3 regions of the Cobetia sp. SIMBA_158 genome follow, and region 1 is predicted to be linked to each of the others. Evidence: predicted binding sites of a transcription regulator. Region 1 holds the regulator's gene; each other region holds the start of a gene.
The links. The regulator sigma-54, encoded in region 1, starts transcription at its own class of promoters, with help from an activator protein. The targets are predictions, from matches to a motif close to TGGCACNNNNNTTGCTNT.
Positions count from the first base shown of each region.

Region 1 (7,604 bases):
GCGATATCGTCATGCATCGCCTGGACGGTGGGGTAGCGCTGCAGGAATTCGGCCACGCTGTCATCGCGACCGGTATCACCGCGCAGATTGATGTCCCAGTACGGGTTGGGCAGGCAGCGGGCATCGAACACCATGTCGGCGTCGGTCGGCACGCCATGCTTGAAGCCGAAGGATTCAAAGGTCAGCGTCAGGTGGCGGGAGCTGTGCTGGGCGACCTGCTCGGTGATGCGCGAGCGCAGGTCATGCACGCTCAGGTTGGTCGAGTCGATGACCAGATCGGCCTTCTGGCGGATGGGAGCGAGCGTCTTCTGCTCGATCTCGATGGCCTCGGCCAGGGTGTGGTCATTGTCGCGCGTCAGAGGGTGACGACGACGGGTCGCCGAGTAGCGTTCCAGCAGCACTCGCGAATCGGTGGTCAGGTAGACGACCTGCACGTCCATGCCGCTCTGGCGGACGTTGTCGAGCAATTCGGGGAAGCGGGTCAAGGCTTCCGGCAGGTTGCGGGCATCGATGGAGACCGCGATGCGCCGGCGCGCCGGGCTGTCCTTTTCGAGCTGATCGACCAGTGGCGCCAGCAGCATGCCGGGCAGATTGTCGATGGCGTAGTAGCCAATATCTTCCAGCGCCTGGAGAGCGATGGATTTCCCGGAGCCGGAGCGGCCGCTGATGATCACGATCTTCATGAAGTGCTCTCCAAGGGCGAGGTCAACGTCGAAAGAATGCAGGGGTGGGGCAGAAGGCTGCCCGCTATCAGTGCGCTGTACGTCGGCCGATGGAAGGCCAGCAAGACGAAAGCCCGGACGATGTCCGGGCCTGTCATTCAGCGCGCCGGTAATTCGGCGATGGCTTGGGTCAATGCCTCAAAGAGTGCACGCTGGCTGTCTGCCTGGCGCAGGGCCGAGCGATTGGTCGGGGAATTGAGCAATTCCGCGACCTGCCCGAGCAGCGTCAGATGGGTCTCATCCGCTTCCTCAGGCACCAGCAGCACGAACAGCAGATCGATGGGTTCTCCGTCGATGGCATCGAAGTCGATGGGTTCACCGAGCTTCAGAAACGCAGCGATTGGCGTCTTGCAATGCGGGCTGCGTGCATGGGGCACGGCCACACCGTGGCCAATGCCGGTCGACCCCAGTCTCTCGCGCCCGATCAGGCGCGAGAAGACTTCCTGGCTATCCAGGCTGGGAATGTTCTGTGCGATGAAGGTGCTGAAGAATTCAAGCACCCGCTTCTTGCTCCCCCCGGGGACACCGTACAGCGTGCGCTCGGGGGGAAGGATCTGATCAAGTGTCATGGCTGAAGGTCAACGGGTCCCGGTGCCCTGAGAGCGAGCTTGGGACTTTTCCTTGTGTTTGACCAGCTGGCGATCCAGCTTGTCGGCGAGCGCGTCGATGGCAGCGTACATGTTGGGGTCTTCTGCCAGGGCGTGGAGGTCAGCGCCTGCCGCGTGCAAGGTGCAGGCAGCCTGCTGGCGCTCCTTCTCGATCGACAGTGTCACCTGAACATTGGTGATGTTGTCGTAATGCCGTTCGAGGCGAGCGAGCTTCTCGTTGACGTAATCGCGGAGAGGATCGGTAAGTTCCACATGATGCCCGGTGATATTCACTTGCATGGACACGCTCCTTTATCCAGCGGGTTGCCATTCAATTGTAACCCTTTTTGACTACGAGCAAACCCTGATCGGACGCTCTGCAACAGGCTTGACGGCCACCGTCTGGCGATGTTTTCGCACCCTTGCCAGTGGCGTCAGAAGTCGTGAGCGTCTGTACCGACAATGCCCAAGCTTTGCGCAAAGATCAACGCTGCGCTGCATCGTGGCTCAGTGCTTGTCTTCAACTCAGTGAGGGGTGTCGGAGTGGACTTCAAGGGCACGTCTGATGGGTGGTGCGTGAAAGACGCGCAAGAAGGCGGGTTTTCGTCGCCAATCCCTGCATGTACGTCGCCTTTCAGGCGCTTCGATTGCGTGGAGCAAGCGGCGTTCCGGGAGGTTCTCCGGGTGTCATCCAGGTGCAATGCGCGCAAAAGTGACTTTAAAAACATGCGATTGACGGTGAATGACGCTGCCGGAACGGCGGTTTTTTACCGTCATCCTGCGCGCCGTCATGGCCCATGACGGGCAATTGATGAGCGGTTGACGGCATGACAGAGCGTACGACAGGCGTACCGCTACCCGCGAAGTCAGAGGCTGATGAGCGGAAAATCCAGCGCTTGAGGTTGGCGGCGGCTGCCATTGTGGAGGTGAAAGCAGGGCATGGCAGCCGCAGGTGACGCGTCAGGCCAGACGCTTGCGCTCGCTGGAGGAGGGGATGCCCATCGCTTCGCGATACTTGGCCACGGTACGGCGTGCGACCTCGATGCCATCGCTGGCGAGCAGGTCGACCAGCCGCGAGTCGGAGAGAGGCTTGCGGGCCGGCTCTTCCGCGATCAGCTTGCGGATGCGGGCACGAATGGCGGTGCTTGAGTGGGCGTCGCCACTGCCGCTGCCACCGACCTGGCTCGAGAAGAAGAACTTGAGCTCGAAGACGCCGCGTGGGGTGTGGATGTACTTCTGGGTCGTGACCCGCGAGATGGTCGATTCGTGCATCTCGACCACTTCGGCGATGTTGGCCAGAATCAGCGGCTTCATGCCTTCCTCGCCTTGCTCGAGGAAATCGATCTGGCGTGCCATGATCTCGCGGCCGACCTTGAGCAGGGTGTCATTGCGTGATGACAGGCTCTTCATCAGCCAGCGCGCTTCCTGCAGGTTGTCCTTGAGGAAGGTGTTGTCGGCGGACTTGTCGGCACGCTTGATCAGTGCGGCGTATTCCGGCTGGATGCGCAGCTTGGGCAGCGCTTCCGGGTTGAGCTCGACCTGCCAGCCATGGCGGGTATGGCGCACCAGCAGATCTGGGATCACGTAATCGCTGGCGGGCTCGCCCCAAGCGGATGCCGGACGCGGATCGAGCGCACGCACCAGACGAATGACGTGATCCAGCTCGTCATCGTCAAGGCTCAGGCGGCGCTTGAGCAGCTTGCGATCATCGTTGCCCAGTGCCTCGAGGAATTGACGTACCAGGCGGCGCGCCTGCGCCAGCAGCGGCAGGTCATCCGGCAGCAGTGCCAGTTGCAGCAGCAGGCATTCGCGCAGATCACGGGCGAAGACGCCGGTCGGGTCGAACTGCTGCAGACGCAGCAATACCTGCTCGAGTTCGGAGGCCTTGAGGCCGGGCAGGCCCTGGCCGCGCAGGCCATCGACCAGCTCGTCGAGTGACAGGCTCAGATAGCCGGCACCGTCGACGGCATCGATCAGGCTCTCCGCCATCTGGCGTTCACGGCCATCGAGGTCGGTCATCGCCAGCTGCCAGCGCAGGTGGTCCTGCAGGCTCTCGACACTGGTATTGCGATCGAAGTCCGGCCCTTCTTCACTCCCGCTGCCACTGCCGGAGCTGGTCAGGCTACCGGCGTGGTCCTGGTAGAGGTCCGACCAGTCACTGTCGAGGGGGTATTCCTCGGGAATCTCGCTCGAGGAGTCGGCAGTGGAGATCTCGCTTGAATCCTGTGTCTCGACGACATCCAGCGACTCGTAGTCCTCGTCGAGCTCCAACATGGGGTTGGACTCGAGGGCTTGCTGAATCTCCTGACGCAGGTCGAGCGTCGACAGCTGCAGCAGCTGGATCGCTTGCTGGAGCTGCGGCGTCATGGTCAGCGAGGTGCCGAGGCGGAGTTGCAGGGTGGGTTTCATGGAGTCAGTCAATTCACGGCAAAGGAACGTGCTTACTACGCTATACCGTGACTTGGGGCACTGACAAGTGGTTGCCGTGAATATTAAAGCAACTTGCATGCCATGTTTCCACCAAGGTGGTATGGACGTCATGCATGCGTCTGATGTCAGACATGAAAAAGCCGCTACGCGATAAAATCACGCAGCGGCTTTCGAAGCTTTTACCTCGCGAGGACTCAGCGCAGCCGCAGTCCCTAGAGCTTGAACTCGTGGCCCAGGTAGACGTCGCGCACCTGCTGGTTGGCCAGGATGGAGTCTGCATCACCGTGGGCGATGATCTGGCCATCGCCGACGATATAGGCGGTGTCACAGATATCGAGTGTCTCGCGCACGTTGTGGTCGGTGATCAGCACGCCGATGCCACGGTCGCGCAGTTGGCGCACGATGCTCTTGATCTCGCCCACCGAGATGGGGTCGACGCCGGCGAAGGGCTCATCGAGCAGCACGAAGTCCGGCTCGGTGGCCAGTGCACGGGCGATCTCGACCCGACGACGCTCGCCACCGGACAGGCTCATACCGGCACTGGCGCGGATGTGCGTGATGCTGAATTCCTCGAGCAACTCTTCAAGGCGTGCCTTGCGGCCATTGCGATCCAGGTCCTTGCGGGTCTCCAGGATCGCCATGATGTTGTCGGCCACCGACAGCTTGCGGAAGATCGACGCTTCCTGCGGCAGATAGCCGATGCCGGCGCGTGCACGCTGATGCATGGCGGCAGCGGAGAGGTCCTTGTCATCGATGGAGACGTTGCCGGCATCGGCGCGCACCAGTCCGACGATCATGTAGAACGAGGTCGTCTTGCCGGCGCCGTTGGGGCCCAGCAGGCCGACGATGTCGCCCTGGCGGATCTCCAGCGAGATGTCCTTGACCACCTTGCGGCCCTTGTAGGCCTTGGCCAGATGGCGAGCGCTCAGCGTACGCGGAGTAGCAGCAGTCATGACTCAGTTTTCCTTGCTGGCATTGGCGCCGCGTGGCGTCAGAGTCATGTGCACGCGACCGCCTTCGGTCTGCTGTGCCGTCTTGCTGTTGTTGGCGTTCACCTGGCGCTTGTCGAGGAAGTACTCCACGTAGCCGCCTTCGAAGGTGTCATCGCCTTTCTCGAGACGCGCGTTGCCGACCAGCTCCACGCGGCGCTCCAGTGCATGGTAGCGGATGGTGTCGGCCCAGCCCTTGACCAGCTTCTCGTCGGGTGCGGGTTGCTGTTCCAGGTAGGCACGCTTGCCGGTGGCCTTGACCAGCGAGATCTCGCCGCTGCCGGCGCGGCTGATATCGACGCGGCTGGCATCGAGTTTCATGCTGCCCTGGCGCATCTCCACCTGGCCGGTGTAGGTGGCGGTACCGGCCTTGTCATCGAGCGACAGGGCGTCCGCGGCGATGTTGATCGGCTGGCTGGCATCGCTGTCCAGCGCCATGGCGGCCGGGGCGAAGGTGGACATGCCCAGTGCCAGGCAGAGCGCCATGACACCGCTGTTGAGGGTCTGGCGACAGGCCGTCAAGGGCTTGCGAGTCGTGGAAGTCATGGTGGCTCCTTGGCATGACGGGGTCGCCGCCCGAGCAATGATGCCATCGAGCGGCAGAGAAGAAGGTGTTGCGGCGCGGGTCATGGCGTGAAGGCCAGCCCGGCGGATTCATTCACCGCTGGCAGGCGCTGCCTCGAAGGTGCTGTTGACGCGCCCATCATCGGAGGTGGTGCTGTCGGCGCCCGAGTCGATGCGCTCGGCTTCCTTGCTGGCCTCGCTCTGGCCTGTGCCGGGTTGCAGGACGCTGCGAACACGGCCCTGCAGCACGGCGGAATCCTGTGAGAGGTCGGCGCTGAAGCTGTCGCTTTCGACATGCTGGCCATTCTGGGTGATCACGACCGGCACGTCACTCCAGGCGCGATTCTGATCACGGCTGTAGTGCAGGACATCGGTATCGAGGGTCCAGCGGTCATCGGGCTGGCGCAGTCTGGCATCACCCTTGAGGGTGAAGGTGTCGCCGCCGGCGCTCAACACGCCACTGTCACCCGTGGCATACCAGCGGCGGTCTTCACTGTCGTTGGTGCGAATCTTCGGGGTCTGCGCCCGGGTCACGTCATCGCCTGGCGTGTGCTCGATATGCGGCGAGGTCATGGACTGGATCGCCACGCCGCGTGCATCGAAGCGTGTCATGTCTGCCCCGTCGAGATAGTAATCCGGCTCACTGCTGTCGACCTCGACATTGACGGTCGATTCCAGGCTGTTGCGCTGCTCGATCAGCGCCAGCACGCCACCGACGAGCAGCAACAGCAGCATCAGCCAGAGACGCGGAGAAGGGCGGGGCAGACGTAACATCAGGGACGCGACTCCTGCAGGTAGGTATCCAGCACCGAGGCCCAGTGGCCCTGTGCCTTGAGCAGCAGATCACAGAGCTCGCGCACGGCGCCATCGCCGCCCTGGCGTGAGGTGACCCAGTTGGCCTCGCTCATCACGTAGGCCATGGCGTTGGGCACGCTGACGCCGAGACCGACACGACGAATGGCCTCGCGGTCCGGCAGGTCATCGCCACAATAGGCGACTTCTTCCAGCTCGATCCCGTGCTCGCGGCACAGGTCGGTCAGCGCGACCAGCTTGTCTTCACGGCCCTGGATGACATCCTGAATGCCCAGTTCCTTGGCGCGACGCTCGACCATCGGCGAGCTGCGGCCGGTGATCAGCGCGACGCGAACGCCACTGCGCAGCACCAGCTTGAGGCCATGACCGTCCTGGACGTGGAAGGACTTGGTCTCGACGCCATTGGCATCGTAGTGCAGACGGTTGTCGGTGAGCACGCCGTCGACATCCAGCGCCAGCAGACGCACGCGGCGTGCGCGGTCGATGATGTCCTGCGGATATTCTTCGCTCAGGGAATTCGTGTCGCTCATGGTCTTTCTCCTCGCACTCCGTGCATGCTTGACGCTGTCCTGTGAACGGCGCTGATGGGCGTTGAGCGGTGGCGTCTTGCCGGGACGATCTGCCGTCGAACAGAGACAGCGAACGCCCGCGGGAGTTCAGATCACGCCGCTGGCCAGCAGGCCGTGCATATGGATGGCTCCGATGGGGTGCTCATCCTCGTCACAGACTACCAGAACGCTGATGCGGTTTTCTTCCATGATGCGCACCGCTTCGGCGGCCAGCATGCTGGCGCGCACGGTCTTGCCGCCACGGGTCATGACATCATCGACCTTCAGTGCGCGCAGATCGCCGTGCTGGTCGAGGGTGCGGCGCAGGTCACCATCGGTATAGACGCCGACCAGGTGGTCGTCATCATCGATCACGCAGGTGAAGCCCATGCCCTGACGCGTGATCTCGAGCAGCGCATCGCGCAGCGGGCTGCCGAGCGCCACGCGCGGCAGGGCGTCGCCATGATGCATCACGTCCTGGACCCGCAGCAGCAGGCGTCGACCCAGGCTGCCGCCCGGGTGGGAAAGGGCGAATTCCTCGGCAGTGAAGCCGCGGGCCTCCAGCAGTGCCACCGCCAGGGCGTCGCCCATCACCAGCGCAGCGGTGGTCGAGGCGGTCGGTGCCAGATTCAGCGGGCAGGCTTCCTGGGCGACGCTGGTGTCCAGATGCGCCTCGGCGTCACGCGCCAGGGTCGAGCCGGGTTTGCCGGTCATCGAGACCAGCGGGGTGCCCATGCGCTTCAAGAGCGGCAGCAGCGCCGTGACTTCGGCGGTCTCCCCGGAGTTGGACAGCGCCAGCACCACATCGGCCGGCGTGATCATGCCCAGGTCACCATGGCTGGCTTCACCGGGGTGGACGAAGAAGGCCGGCGTGCCGGTGCTGGCCAGGGTGGCGGCGATCTTGCTGGCGACATGGCCGGATTTGCCCATGCCGGTGACGATGACGCGGCC
Region 1 is NZ_JAWJYL010000001.1:57,471-65,074, forward strand. It holds gene rapZ (RNase adapter RapZ) at 1-683, opposite strand, end outside; gene R2R70_RS00240 (PTS sugar transporter subunit IIA) at 821-1,291, opposite strand; gene hpf (ribosome hibernation-promoting factor, HPF/YfiA family) at 1,301-1,609, opposite strand; gene R2R70_RS00250 (RNA polymerase factor sigma-54) at 2,270-3,718, opposite strand; gene lptB (LPS export ABC transporter ATP-binding protein) at 3,952-4,692, opposite strand; gene lptA (lipopolysaccharide transport periplasmic protein LptA) at 4,696-5,274, opposite strand; gene lptC (LPS export ABC transporter periplasmic protein LptC) at 5,383-6,066, opposite strand; gene R2R70_RS00270 (KdsC family phosphatase) at 6,066-6,635, opposite strand; gene R2R70_RS00275 (KpsF/GutQ family sugar-phosphate isomerase) at 6,762-7,604, opposite strand, start outside.

Region 2 (7,604 bases), on a different contig from region 1:
TTGACCTCATGCGCGAGACCACGCGTCAGCACCTTGACCGCCTCCTGGCGGGCGATCAGCGCTTCTTCGCGCGAGATCTGCATCAGGCGGTCACGCGGTTCTATCTCGACCAGCAGTTCATTGGCGCTGATGGGCGTCGCGGTGAAATCCACCGTCAGCGCTTCATTGGCCGCGTTGATGATCTCGGCCTCACGCTGGGTGTAGGGGTGCTGCTCCTCCAGCGCCTTGCGCAGCACATTGATCAGGGTGTCATCCAGCCCGGTCATGTTGTCGGGCGTACTGCCCTTCACGCGCACCAGACTCACCGCCAGCAGCGTCTCCGCGGCGGGATTCATCCAGACCATCTGCAGCTGTGAGTCCAGCACCACCACGGCAGTGTTCAGGTGTTCGAGCAGTCGTTGATGCATGGGTTTGTTCGCCATCTGCAGTACGTCTCCCTGTTCTGCAATAACCGCGCCAGTCTGGTGCAGGCACCGAGAACACGGCGTCCGATGCTGTGCAACCATTTCTGGCCCCTCATATTGGCACCAAAATGGTGCAGACGAAAAATCGCGCTCGAACTCGCGTTGCCTCGCTTCACCGCCAGGCGGCCCGACATCGACTGTCCCAGACACGAAAAAGCCGCCCGAAGGCGGCCTGTCAGCGAAGGAGAAACGCGCGAAGAAAAAGGCCGCCCAGACGCTGCTAGCCACCGCCAGCATTGGCAGGGTTGTTGGGGTTGCGAGGCAGATTGACGCTGGCGCGCTGCACATAGACCACCTTCGGCTCGCTGGTCTGGCGCACGCGGCCGGTGGAATCCAGCAACTCCGCCTGGATGACATGCTTGCCACGCTCCAGCGCCGGCACCATGAAGACGGTGCTGTGCATGGCGGATTGAGACGGCGCACCGTCCACGGTCACGCGCACCTTGTCTTCCGGGCGCAGCTTGGGCTCGATCCCCAGGCGCACCGCCAGATTGCCCGCCTGCCCGGTCTGCAGCGTCTCCTCGTTGGACGGGCTCTGGATGGTGAAGGTGGTATAGCCACGGAAGGCCACATCCACCGCAGGCGCCCGGGTGCGGGTGCTCTCGCTGGATGAGGAAGAACTCACGCGCGACGGCGTGCTGCGCCGCGGCGGCAGGGATTCCGTCGACGGCACCACGCTGAGCGGCGTCAGCTGCACCTTGCTGCCGCCCGCAGGCTGATCACTGAAGACCACGTTGCCGTTGGCATCGACGTGACGATAGACCTGGGCCGCCTGAAGATCGAACGACAGGCTCGACAGCATCAGCGTCGCTGCCAGCAGCAGGCACTGCAGTGGCTCGGGGCGCGCTGCAGGCAGTGCACGCGAGTCAGTCGCGGGGTTCGCGACGCGCAGGGAGGATACGAAGGGCCACATCCGAAGATTCCTGAAGAGAGTCATGGGAGGCCAGAAGCCGCAGGCAGCTCCAGCGGGTTGGGTCTATCGACAGGCGATCCTGCTGCCTGATGACAAGGCTAACAAGTTACAAAGCTTACCGCGTTGATGCCAGCATTTGGGGCCTTCGACAAGACGCCTGTGTGCATTGACTGTCACGCAAGGCTACCACCGCGCCCTGCATATCTGTCAGCAGCATGGCCGTTCTCAGGGAAAAGGATCAGGGGCAGAGCAAAGGATCAGAGCAAAGAGATAGAACGAAACAGGGCCATGATGAAAAACAGGGCCACAACGAAAAACAGGGCCACACCTGTCGGTATGGCCCTGCTGTCGTCATCGTCCGGGGCTTGCCTTCACCGGGAAGGCACTCCGTCAGATGGCGTGGCTAGCGAATGGCTGCCTCAACCTCTGCAGCGCTTGGACGCTGCTGTACTTAGGCGTTGCAGTACTTAGACGCTGTAGTACATGTCGAATTCGAGCGGGTGAGTCGCCATGCGCAGGCGCTGGATGTCTTCGCCCTTCAGCTCGAGGTAGGCATCGATCATGTCGTCGGTGAAGACGCCGCCCTGGGTCAGGAACTCACGATCGCCGTCCAGCGCGGTCAGGGCCTGTTCGAGGCTCTCGGCCACGGTCGGGATGGACTTGGCTTCTTCGGCCGGCAGGTCGTAGAGGTTCTTGTCCATCGCGTCGCCCGGGTGGATCTTGTTCTTGATACCGTCGATACCGGCCATCAGCATCGCGGAGAACGCCAGGTACGGGTTGGCCGTCGGATCCGGGAAACGCGCCTCGACACGCTTGCCTTTCGGGCTGGCGGTGTACGGGATACGGATGGAAGCGGAACGGTTGCGGGCAGAGTAGGCCAGCATGACCGGCGCTTCGAAGCCCGGCACCAGACGCTTGTAGGAGTTGGTGGACGCATTGGTGAAGGCGTTCAGGGCACGAGCGTGCTTGATGATGCCGCCAATGTAGTAGAGGGCCATTTCGGACAGACCCGCGTACTCGTCACCGGCGAACTGGTTGTCGCCATCCTTCCAGAAGGACTGGTGAACGTGCATGCCGGAACCGTTGTCACCGACCAGCGGCTTGGGCATGAAGGTCGCGGACTTGCCGTAGGCGTGAGCCACGTTGTGGATCACGTACTTGAGTTCCTGAACCTCATCGGCCTTCTTGACCAGGGTGTTGAACTTGACGCCGATCTCGTTCTGGCCGGCGTTCGCCACTTCGTGGTGGTGAACTTCGACTTCCTGACCGATGGCTTCCAGGGTGTTGCACATGGCAGCACGGATATCGTGGAAGCTGTCGATCGGCGGGACCGGGAAGTAGCCGCCCTTCAGACGCGGACGGTGACCCAGGTTGCCGCCTTCCGGCGTGGAATCGGTCGCCCAGGCACCTTCTTCGGAAGAGATCTTGAACATGGAACCGTTCATCTCGTTCTTCCAGTGCACTTCGTCGAAGATGAAGAATTCCGGCTCCGGACCGAAGAAGGCGGTGTCGCCCAGACCGGTGGACTTCAGGAATTCCTCGGCGCGCTTGGCGACGGAACGCGGGTCACGCTCATAGCCCTGCATGGTGGCCGGCTCGATGACGTCACAGCGCAGCACCAGGGTGGTGTCTTCGGTGAACGGGTCGAGGAAGGCAGTGCCGTCGTCCGGCATCAGGATCATGTCGGATTCGTTGATGCCCTTCCAACCTTCGATGGAGGAACCATCGAACATCTGACCGTTCTCGAAGAATTCCTCATCCACTGTACGCGCCGGGATGGAGACGTGCTGCTCCTTGCCCTTGGTGTCGGTGAAGCGCAGATCAACCCACTTGACTTCGTGTTCTTCAATCAGGGCAAGTGTCTTCTCAGCCATGGTAATTCTCCGATGGAGCCGGCGGCTCTGGTTACAGTTGGTGTCAGCGTTGTCTGGGGTTATTGCTCTATTTTGTAAGCCTTTTCTCTCATGGTCGGCGTCGTTATGCCAGCCATCAGACAGGATGCTCTAACAATGCAGCGAGCGTGCCAGAATGGCGCACGCCACATCGCTCATTTCAGTAAGCTCATGAATATGCTGAAAAAAAACATCACCATCTTCATGCATGCAGCACGAAAACCCGACCAAAGATGGGCCGACAAGGTGCAAAAATTCTTGCCGCGCAGTGCAGATTCATCATTTGAGTGCACCAAAAAACGCCATTGCTCCACATTGGTGCAAAACGCTGAATCCCGGGAATTTCTCCGCTCACATCCGATGATCACGTCAGCATCACATCGCGGTCATTTCTTTCTTTCATCCTCATGTTTGCCTCGACTCACAAGTTTTTTTCATCCGCGACAAGGGCGCGGAAAAGACTTGAGAGACAACCATTTGGGCACTTCAGGCCAATTGAAGGCACTCGCTGACTCGCCTCGTGAATGCACGATGCTGGCAGGAGGCATGCCATGCCCCCTATAATGCGCCCCAAATCACAAGCGCCCGGTACGCGAGCGCCCATTTTCCGCACAGGTTCCCGTCGTGATCGAGAAACTTCGCAACATAGCCATCATCGCCCACGTTGACCACGGTAAAACTACCCTGGTCGACAAGCTCCTGAGTCAGTCTGGCACCCTGGACCGCAAGGCCGAGGGTCAGGAACGCATCATGGATTCCAACGACCAGGAAAAAGAGCGCGGCATCACCATTCTCGCGAAGAACACCGCGATCCAGTGGAATGACTACCACATCAACATCGTGGATACCCCTGGGCACGCTGACTTCGGTGGCGAAGTCGAGCGCGTGATGTCCATGGTCGATTCCGTGCTGCTGCTGGTCGATGCCGTCGATGGCCCGATGCCGCAGACTCGCTTCGTGACCCAGAAGGCATTCGCCCAGGGCCTGAAGCCGATCGTCGTCGTCAACAAGATCGACCGTCCGGGCTCTCGTCCTGACTGGGTCGTTGACCAGATCTTCGATCTGTTCGACAACCTGGGCGCGACTGACGAGCAGCTCGACTTCCCGATCATCTACTGCTCTGCCCTCAACGGCATTGCCGGTATGGATCCGGAAGACCTGAAAGACACCATGGACCCGATGTTCCAGTCCATCGTCGACATCGTCGAGCCGCCGAAGGTCGAGCTGGACGGTCCGTTCCAGATGCAGATCTCCGCACTGGACTACAACAGCTACGTCGGCGTCATCGGTCTGGGTCGCATCAAGCGCGGCGCCGTCAGCCCGGGTCAGCAGGTTTCCATCATCACCAAGGAAGGCGCTGTCCGTAAGGGCAAGATCGGCCAGGTCATGACTCACATGGGTCTGGACCGCGTGCAGACCGACAAGGCGACTGCCGGCGACATCGTCTGCATCACCGGTATCGAGAACCTCGCGATCTCCGACACCATCTGCGACACCGCCACTGTCGAGGCGCTGCCGCCGCTGACCGTCGATGAGCCGACCGTCTCCATGACCTTCCAGGTCAATGACTCTCCGTTCGCCGGTCAGGACGGCAAGTTCGTCACCAGCCGCAACATCCGTGAGCGTCTGGACCAGGAACTGATCCACAACGTCGCACTGCGCGTCGAACAGGGCGAGACTCCGGAGAAATTCGTCGTCTCCGGTCGTGGTGAGCTTCACCTCTCCGTTCTGATCGAATCCATGCGTCGTGAAGGCTTCGAGCTGGCCGTGGGCCGTCCGGAAGTGATCATCAAGGAAATCGACGGCAAGAAGCAGGAGCCGTACGAAGAAGTCATCATCGACTGTGAGGAGCAGCACCAGGGCTCCATCATGGAAGAGCTGGGCTACCGCAAGGGCGAGCTGACCAACATGAACCCGGATGGCAAGGGTCGTGTGCGTCTGGACTTCATCATCCCGTCTCGCGGTCTGATCGGCTTCCGTGGTCAGTTCCTGACCCTGACCTCCGGTACCGGCATCCTGACCAGCCGCTTCGATCACTACGGTGATCTGAAGGAAGGCGCAGGCGTCGAGCGTCGCAACGGCGTCATGATCTCCATGGTGCCGGGCAAGGCGCTGTCCTACGCCCTGTACACCCTGCAGGAACGTGGCAAGCTGATCATCGGTCACGGTACCGAAGTCTATGAAGGCATGCTGGTCGGTATCCACAACCGCGCCAACGACCTGGTCGTGAACCCGACCAAGGCCAAGAAGCTCGATAACATGCGTTCTACCGGCAACGATGAAAACATCGTGCTGACGCCGCCGATTCGCTTCACCCTGGAACAGGCGATCGAGTTCCTGGATTCCGATGAGCTGGTGGAAGTCACTCCGCTGCACATCCGTATCCGCAAGAAGTACCTGAAAGAGAACGAGCGCAAGCGCGCCAGCAAGTAAGCTGGCCCAGCCTGCCCCCTGCCCCCTGCCCCCTGCCCGATGGCAGGGGGCATCGTGCTCAAACGCAAAAGACCCGCCAACTCGGCGGGTCTTTTGCGTTTGAGCACTTTTCACTGTTGCCGCAAAGGGCAGCATGACCATCTCTCTAATACTTATGAATGTCATTGCAGGAAGTGCGTCGCTATTAGGGCTCGCAGAATAAGGGAACTTTGCGCGATACCTTGGCCTGAGGCATCTCTAACACTTAAATGAGGGTTATATGAGGCATATTCGTGTTGCGCATATAGCGTCTTCATTCAGAGCATGCCACACGCGGCCAACGCCCCTGCGCAACGTAATGTCTTGATCTATTGATAGCGCGCAATCACACGTCACCGAGCGAGGATAAATCGTCGAATTCTAATGATGCGTCGCGTTTGGACGACGCAAAAACGAGACGTCGATGCGCAGTCACTAGGGTCAACGCAACGGAGCAGGTATCTTCTGCCGGAGCTTTCTTTATGCATATCCTGCAGTTAACGAAGACTTGTTCGCCACACGCCACCCGGAGCAGGGTCCTCTTACCGATCCTCGTGAGCACTCGCCATGTGTCGCCATTGCCAAGCCCGGTGTGTGCAATGCGTCACGAATACGCTCCAGAAGACCCGTATGAAAGGATTCAGCAATGAGCATCAAGCAACGCCTCGAAGTCCTGCCATGGGACACGCTGGCGCGTTACCGCCTGATCGAGATCATCGCCTTGTGGGAGGGGCGAGTCACTTCGCGCCATCTGGGCAACGCCTTCGGTATCGCCAGACAACAAGCCTCGCGCGTCATGAAGACCTACCGCGAGACGGTCGCCGAGAACAATCTCGAGTATGACCCCGTCATCAAGGGCTACCGTCCGTCGGCGAATTTCTGCCCCATGCTGACGCGGGGTGAGGTCGATGAATACCTGCAATTGCTGGGCAATCACGACAATCTGAATCCGCATTTCACCGGGTTAGGGCTAGGCCAGGCAAACACCGAGGCCCTGCGCCTGCCGTCACGCAGCGCCAGTCCGCCGGTGGTCAGGGCCTTGATCGAAGCCGCCAGTCAGGGCGCGCGTCTCGAAGTGACCTATGCCTCTCTCAACTCTCCCCAGGGGGAGGAGCGCATCCTGTGTCCGCATACGCTGGTCTACGCCGCTGGCCGCTGGCATGTGCGCGCCTTCTGCGAGAAGAACCGGGCTTTTCGTGACTTCGTGCTGTCTCGATTCCGCGCGGTGCCGGAGCTATTCGGTGAAGCCCTCGAGGGCAGCCAGCGCGAGTGCGATGAAGGCTGGGAGACGCGCGTCACCTTGAAGCTGGGCGCCGACCCGCGCCTGACACCCGCCGAGCGCGGCCTGATAGAGCAGGACCACGGCATGGTGGATGGCGAGCTGCACCTGCCGACACGCGGCGCTCTGGTGCAGTACGTCCTGCGCGAGCTGGGCATCAATCCGGACCATCTGGAAGAGTCTCCGCGCGCCCAGCAGCTGGTCGTGCTCAATCGCGACGAGATCACTGACTGGCTGTTCGTCAGCTCCAGCGCCTGACGCGGGAGTGAGCGGGTCTGCCCTCGCGCTGACCTCAGTTGCCTGAATGGGCTATCCATCGCCGAGCGAAGTTTATATGATGACTTCTGCACACAGTCCTTCGCCCTTCCCGGCGGAGGGCTGTTTTTTTGGTGTCCCGCAAGGCCTTGCTCGCAAGGGGCTGACACCACGACTGACAGGAGGTCTCATGGCCACACTTCCCTCGATCATCATCAATCGTCTGGACGCCGAGCGCCTCGAGCGCCTGATTGATCACGTTTCCGCCGCCGACCGTCAGGTGGCAGAACAGCTTGAGGATGAGCTGGAGCGCGGCGAGGTCGTCGAGCCTCACGAGGTGCCCGCCGATA
Region 2 is NZ_JAWJYL010000005.1:302,354-309,957, reverse strand. It holds gene glnL (nitrogen regulation protein NR(II)) at 1-422, opposite strand, end outside; gene R2R70_RS10705 (DUF4124 domain-containing protein) at 685-1,377, opposite strand; gene glnA (glutamate--ammonia ligase) at 1,845-3,251, opposite strand; gene typA (translational GTPase TypA) at 3,894-5,702, shown strand; gene R2R70_RS10690 (WYL domain-containing protein) at 6,367-7,257, shown strand; gene rnk (nucleoside diphosphate kinase regulator) at 7,445-7,604, shown strand, end outside.
Region 2: the regulator sigma-54 is predicted to act here: its motif matches at 3,386-3,403, upstream of glnA (glutamate--ammonia ligase).

Region 3 (7,604 bases), on a different contig from region 1:
GTCGCGCCTTCCGCCATCTGCACGAAGAGGCTGAAGACCAGCATGATGCCGATGGCCACCGCGAGGGTTTCCATCTGGGCGAAGCCGACCAGCGCGACGCCTTCACACAGCAGCGCGATGAACAGCCAGCGCACGCGGCCCTTGAGGCCGGACTGGCGGGCGAACAGGTCGGAGAACACGCCGCCCAGGGTGCGGGCGAACAGGTTCATCAGGCCGAACAGCCCTGCGATGAGACCGGCGGTGGCAAGATCGAGATCGAAGTGATCGAAGAAGTAGATGGCGGCGACGTTGTTGATGGTCAGCTCGACCCCGAAGCAGGCGCCATAGACGAGGAACAGGGCCCAGACGCGAATGTCGCGTGCCGCCGCGCCGAAGGTGGCGCGCATGCTGTATTCCTTCTCGGCCTTGGGCAGCTCACCACGCTCACGCAGCTCGCTGAAGTTGCCGTCCGGCGCATCCTGGGTGAAGAAGTAGTAGGCGATACCGGTCAGGAACAGCACGATGCCCGGCACGACCATCGCCAGACGCCAGCCCAGGGTCTGCTCGACGCCCAGCATCAGCAGGCCGGCCATCACCAGCGGCATCAGCATCTGGGTGGTGCCGCCGCCCAGGTTGCCCCAGCCCGCGGTGGTGGCGTTGGCGGTGCCGACCACGTTGGGGCCGAACATCACGGAGGTGTGGTACTGGGTGATGACGAAGGAGGCGCCGATGGCACCGATGGCCAGACGGGCCAGGAAGAAGGATTCGAAGCTGTCGGCGAAGCCGATGCACATCACCGGCAGCGAGCCGAGGCACAGCAGCCAGGTGTAGGCCTTGCGTGGCCCGATGCGATCACACAGCACGCCGATGGCGAGGCGCACGATCACCGTGATGGCGACGGAGGCGATGATGGTGTTGCCGATCTGGGTCTTGGTCAGGCCAAGGTCGTCACGCACCACGGCCATCAGCGGCGCGATGCCGAACCAGCCGAAGAAGCAGACGTGGAAGGCGAACCACGACATGTGGAAGGCGCGCATTTGCGGAGTGTTGAAGCTGAACAGCCGGATGCGGCTGGCCTTGTTGCGGATATCCATGAGTGGGCTCCTGATTCAGCGTCGGTGCCGGGCACGAAGTCAGGTGTGCTCGGCGAGTGGTCGAACGGCTGTGAATGAACGACAGCGAGGGCGCCTCGTCATTGAGGGGCCTGGTTCGACGCACTCGTACTCCGAAGAGCCTGGTCCACGTCATGGATAGCGATGGCAGCAGTCGGTGATGCCATGGTTGCCGGCAGCAGAGCGTCTGTGCGGCAAGTGACAGGAACAAAGCAAGTAGCGCGCCAGTTGCGGGGGTGTGGGCGGGACAAGTCCCAGAAGATCAATGGCTTGGCGAGGGCGGTGGGTTGGCGCGCGCAGGCGGTGTCCCGGGCTGGATGCGCGCTCGATGCGCGCTGGCGGTGCGTCAGCAAGGCGCGAGGTACCAGTCTGGCGCACGCGACTGGCGCTGGGAGGGTCGGGACGGCGCGTGCCTCATTGCAGTGCAGCGACGCTTTCGGCTCGGCCGCTCTGAAGGCCTTTGGCCACAGGGTTGCACCAGATTGCGGCACGAATCCTGCTTGGGTGTACGGCAAGTCTCATGCCCGACCCAAGGAAACCTGACATGCCCGTGACCGTGCTGATCGTCGATGTCCGCAGTGAGCGCTCCGCCGCGCTGGAGCAGGCGCTATTGAGCGCTGGCTTCGAGGTGGCGCTGCGCGTTGACGAGCACGAGGACCTGCACGCGCTGGTCGAGCAGCATCAGCCCGATGCGGTGATCATCGACGCCGACCTGCCCAGCCGCGACACCCTGGAACATCTCGGCCAGCTGGGGCGACGCTATCCCAAGCCGATGATCATGCTGGCCAGTGAAGATGCCCCGGACCTCGTGCGTGAGGCGGCCGGCGCCGGTGTCTCGGCCTATGTGGTGGACCACGTCATGCCAGCGATGGTGCGCAGCATGGTCGAGGTCGCCATCACCAGCTTCGAGGCGCACCGTGCGCTCAAGGGGGAGCTCAACCGCACCCAGACCACATTGGTGCAGCGGCGCAGCGTCGATCGCGCCAAGGCCGTGGTGATGGAGACGCGCGGGCTCAGTGAAGATGCCGCCTACCAATACCTGCGCAAGACCGCCATGAACCGGCGCCTGGCCCTGCATGAGCTGGCCGATGAGCTGCTCAAGGCCGCGCGTCGGCGCTGAGCCGGTCGCCGTACTGTCCTTCTCTCTCGATCGTTCAAGAGGTGTGCGTGATGCCCACAGATGTACCCCTGAATGGCCATCAGCTGACGCTGGGCCTGATGCCACTCAATGATGCCGCGCCCTTCGTGGTCGCTGAGCAGTTGGGGCTTTTCCGCGAGGAGGGGCTGGCGGTGACACTCAAGTGGCAACCCTCGTGGGCGGCGTTGCGTGATGACCTGCAGACCGGTGTGCTGCAGGGTGCGCAGATGCTGGCGCTGATGCCGCTGACCTCGACCCTGGGCCTGGATGGCCGCGCCACGCCGGTGATCAGTGCCATGACGCTCAATCTGGGTGGCAACTCCATCACGCTGTCGCGCGCGCTGATGGCCACCCTCGGCGAGGACGGCCACGACCTCTCCAGTCCGTTGCAGGTCGCGAAGGCGCTGGCGGCGCATGTGCACGAGCGCAAGCAGCGCGGCGAGCCACTGCTCAAGCTGGCCAGCGTGCACCCGTTCTCTTCGCATCGTTATCTGTTGCGCTACTGGCTGGCGGCGGGCGGCATCAACCCGGACCGCGACGTCGAGATGCGCGCCGTGGCGCCGCCGCTGATGGCGGCGCAGCTGGCCAGCGGTGCGCTGGATGGCTTCTGTGTCGGTGAGCCCTGGAACAGTCTGGCGGCGGCGCAGGGCATGGGGCAGGTGGTGGCGGGCAGTCACGATATCTGGCGCTTCGGGCAGGAAAAGGTGCTGGGCGTGCGCGAGGACTGGGCGGAGCAGCATCCGCTGGCGCATCAGGCGCTGATTCGCGCGCTGCTCAATGCCTGCGCCTGGCTGGACCGCCCCGGCAATCGGGCCAGAGCCGCCGAGTGGCTGCATGACGAGGGCATGCCGGAGGTGCCGATGAGCGTGGTGACGCGCGGACTGGAAGATGTCGATGTCGAGCAGTCGGTGGACGAGTTTCAGCAGCACAATCCCGGCTGGACCATCTTCCATCGCTATGCGGCCAACTTCCCGTGGCGTTCCCAGACGCGCTGGTACATCGCCCAGATGCAGCGCTGGGGGCATCTGCAGGGCTTCAATGACGAGGATCTCGAGGCGACGCTGACACGTTGTGTACGCCCGGATCTCTACCGCACGGCGGCCCGCAAGCTGGGCATGGTGGTGCCGGTGGCGGATGAGCGCAGTGAAGGCACGCATCCGGCGCCCTGGTGGCTGAGCGGCGAGGCGGGCCAGGTGCCGATGCCGGCGGATGGCTTCATCGATGGCGCGGTCTTCGAGTGATGTCGCGGGCGCGGTTCTTGCCGGTCCGCGCTGGCGCGGGATTGCACAGCACTTGCAGAGAAGTCGCCATCTCCTTTGCCGGATGACAGGGCAAACCTGACGGCTCAGACATGTTGGCAGTGCGGTTGTGATATTCTCATCGCACTGCCAGCACCGCGTCAGGGGATCGCATGACCACTCGCAAGTCTCAGATTCGCAAGGATAATGTCGGCCGCATCCTGCTCGCCGCCGAAAAGATCTTCGCTCTCAAGGGCTATGTCGGCGCCAGCATGGTCGATATTGCCGCCGAGGTAGAGCTGCCCAAGTCCAATCTGCATTACTACTTCAGCACCAAGGAAGCGCTGTATCGCGCGGTGCTCGATGGCCTGTTGGCGCTGTGGAAGGAAGATGCGCTGTGCTTCGAGGCCTACGACGACCCGCAGCTGGTGCTCTCCACCTACATTCGCGCCAAGATGATGCACTCGCGCCAGCGCCCCTATGGCTCCAAGGTGTGGGCCAGCGAGATCATGCAGGGCGCGCCGGTGTTGGGCGAAGAGCTGACGGTGTGGCTCGACGAGTGGGCCGAGATGAAGAAGTCACGCCTGCGCCAGTGGATCGGCGAGGGCCGCATCGACAACGTCGATGCCTCCGCCTACCTGTACATGATCTGGGCCAGCACCCAGCACTACGCCGACTTCGATCATCAGATCGCGGTGCTCAATCAGGGCAAGGCGCTGAGTGATCGGGAATTCGAGCAGGCGGTGCAGAACGTGACTCGGGTGCTGCTGAAGGGCGTCGGTTTGTCCGCCTGAGCCAGCAGGTGGCTTCATGATTTAATTATCATGAAGCTAATCATCGTCATCATTGCTGGATCATCAAGACAATGAAGAAGGGGCTGCCATTGCTGGCAGCCCCTTTTTTTGGTTCCCATCTATTGCTAGCTGCGCCCCGCGATCGGAGGAGCACCAGACGATCAGGCCGCGCGATGCGGATTGCGCGGGTCCTCCATCCAGTTCATGTACGGCTTGCCGGTGTCCTGCACTTCCATGGTGATGCAGTCCTCGACCGGGCAGGTGATCTCGCACAGGTTGCAGCCCACGCAGTCGGCGTCCTTCACCTCATAGCGGGCGGTGCCGTTGTCCTTGGCCAGATGCATGATGGCCTGGTGTGAGGTGTCCTCGCAGGCGATATAGCAGCGTCCGCAGCCGATGCACTTGTCCTGGTCGATGCGGGCGATCACCTGATAGTTCATGTCCAGCTGCTTCCAGTCGGTGGTGTTGGGCACCGCCGCGCGCGAGAACTCGTCGATACGCTGATAGCCCTTGCTGTCCATCCAGCGTCCCAGGCCGTCCTTCATCTCCTCGACGATACGGAAGCCATGCAGCATCGCCGCCGTGCACACCTGCACGCTGCCCGCGCCGAGGGCGATGAATTCCGCCGCATCTTCCCAGTTGGAGATGCCGCCGATGCCGGAGATCGGCAGGTTTGCGGTTTCTGGTGTGCGCGCTATCTCGGCCACCATGTTCAGTGCGATGGGCTTCACGGCGCTGCCGCAATAGCCGCCGTGGGTGCTGCGGTCGCCGACGATGGGATGCGCGACCATGCGGTCGAGATCCAGGTGGGTGATGGAGTTGATGGTGTTGATCAGCGAGACGGCATCGGCGCCGCCACGCCAGGCGGCCTTGGCCGGTTCACGCACGTCGGTGATGTTGGGCGTCAGCTTGACGATCACCGGCAGCGAGCTGTAGGTCTTGCACCAGCGCGTGACCTGCTCGACATACTCCGGCATCTGGCCCACCGCCGCGCCCATGCCGCGTTCCGGCATGCCGTGGGGGCAGCCGAAGTTGAGTTCGATGCCGTCACAGCCGGTGGCTTCGACCTGCGGCAGGATGGTCTTCCAGGCCTCTTCCTCGCACGGCACCATCAGCGAGACGATCAGCGCGCGGTCCGGCCAGTCCTTCTTGACCTGGGTGATCTCGCGCAGGTTGATCTCCAGCGAACGGTCGGTGATCAGCTCGATGTTGTTGAAGCCGCTGACCTCGCCATTCGGGCCATAGTGCGCCGAGTAGCGGGAGGAGACGTTCACCGCGGCCGGGTCTTCGCCGAGGGTCTTCCAGACCACGCCACCCCAGCCGGCCTCGAAGGCGCGTACCACGTTGTAGGCCTTGTCGGTGGGCGGGGCGCTGGCCAGCCAGAAGGGGTTGGGGGCACGGATGCCGGCGAAGTTGACCGACAGATCGGCCTTGTAGCTGGCGACGTGATCGCCGCTTGATCCAGCACCTGCCGGGCGGGCGTTGTCATCATTGAGCGGGGTATGAATGGTCATCAGGCGGCCTCCACCTTGAGCATCAGATCGTGATGGATGGCCTCGGCGGCCAGCTTGCCGTGGGCGACGGCTTGAACGGTGAGGTCCTGCCCGCGGGCGATGCAGTCGCCGCCGGCATAGACGCCGGGCAGACTGGTGCGCAGCATCTCGTCCACCTCTATCTTGGCCCCCTCACGGGCCAGCCCTGCGGCATGGGCGTCGCTCAGGTTCGCGTCATCGAAGCCCTGGCCGATGGCGGTGAAGACCCCATCGCAGGCCAGCGTGAAGGTCTCGCCGGTATCGACGAGGCGGCCATCCTCGACTCGCGTGCGCGCGAACTGCATCGCGCTGAGCGCGGCGTCATCACCTTCTTCGCTTCTACCACTATCGTTTGCCACATCGATCGCCAGCGGGCGCGCCCAGGTGTGGATCATCACGCCATTGGCGCGCGCGATTTCCTGCTCGTGATGGGTGGCGGACATCTGCTCCTCGCCACGCCGGTAGACCAGGTCCACCGTCTGCGCGCCGAGGCGTTTGGCCTGCACCGCGATATCGATGGCGGTGTTGCCGGCGCCGATCACCACGGCGTGTCTGGGCACCGCCAGGGCGTTCAGTTCGTCACTCTGACGCAGCACCTTGATGAAGTCGGTGGCCGCCATCAGGCCGCTGGCATCTTCGCCGGTCAGGCCGAGGGCATGGCTGGTGCCAAGGCCGAGGCCCAGGAAGACGCTGTCGAATTCGCGTGTCAGGGAGGCCAGCGCCAGGTTGTCGCCGAGGCGCTGACCGTGGCGGATCTCGATGCCGCCGATCTCGAGCAGGAACTCGACTTCGCGGGCGGCGAAGTCATCGGTCAGCTTGTAGCGGGCGATGCCGTATTCGTTGAGGCCGCCGGCCTTTTCCTCGGCCTCGAAGATCACCACGTCGTGGCCGAAACGTGCCAGACGATGGGCGCAGGAAAGCCCGGCTGGCCCGGCGCCGACCACGGCGATGCGCCGACCGGTGCTGGCGCCACGCGTGAACGGATGGGCCTCGAACTGGGCGTTGTCCAGCGCATGGCGCTGCAGCAGGCCGATCAGCACCGGCTGGCACTCATCGCCCTGATTGCGCACGCAGGACTGCTCGCAGAGGATCTCGGTGGGGCAGACGCGGGCGCAGCTGCCACCGAGGATATTGGCATCCAGAATCTCGCTGGCGGCGCCTTCGAGATTGTCATCGTGGATACGGCGAATGAAGGTCGGGATGTCGATGCTGGTCGGGCAGGCCTTGATGCAGGGTGCATCGTAGCAGTACAGACAGCGCGAGCTCTCGATGAAGGCCTGGCGCTTGCTGAGCGCCGGATGCAGGTCTGTGAAACGCGCACTCAGCGCCTCTTCCGCGAGCCCGCTCGGGGCCCAGTGGGAAGGAGTGGAGGATGTGGTCACGGTGTGGCTCCTGCCCGCGCTCAGGCGCGGGGTCGTTGTTGTTGGTCTTGCAGGCGAGTCGGGTTGCGCTTCTTGGTTGGCAGCGGCTTGTTTAGTAGTGCTAAGGGACCGGCAGCGCGTCAGGTGCGCCGCCAGGCCGCCGTTCAGTCGTGCCGTACTTGTCTCAGTTGTCTCAGGTGGGTCGTTCGCCGACCGTCAGCTGCGATCCACGGCGCTGACGACGTTGCTCTCGGCGCGGGCCTTGAGCTGGTCGAACACGCTGGGGTAGGCCGGACGCTCGACATACTGGCCGTGGCCGCGCTTGGCATGCAGTTCGCCATCGCGCCATGCCCAGTCGCCGCGGCTGATGGTGTGGCGCGGAATGCCCTTGACGGTGCGGCCTTCGAAGATGTTGAAGTCGATGTTCTGGTGGTGGGTCTTGGCCGAGAT
Region 3 is NZ_JAWJYL010000006.1:11,608-19,211, forward strand. It holds gene R2R70_RS10930 (NarK family nitrate/nitrite MFS transporter) at 1-1,073, opposite strand, end outside; gene R2R70_RS10935 (ANTAR domain-containing response regulator) at 1,636-2,211, shown strand; gene R2R70_RS10940 (CmpA/NrtA family ABC transporter substrate-binding protein) at 2,262-3,470, shown strand; gene R2R70_RS10945 (TetR/AcrR family transcriptional regulator) at 3,641-4,261, shown strand; gene preA (NAD-dependent dihydropyrimidine dehydrogenase subunit PreA) at 4,423-5,775, opposite strand; gene R2R70_RS10955 (NAD(P)-dependent oxidoreductase) at 5,775-7,175, opposite strand; gene hydA (dihydropyrimidinase) at 7,371-7,604, opposite strand, start outside.
Region 3: the regulator sigma-54 is predicted to act here: its motif matches at 1,301-1,318, upstream of R2R70_RS10930 (NarK family nitrate/nitrite MFS transporter).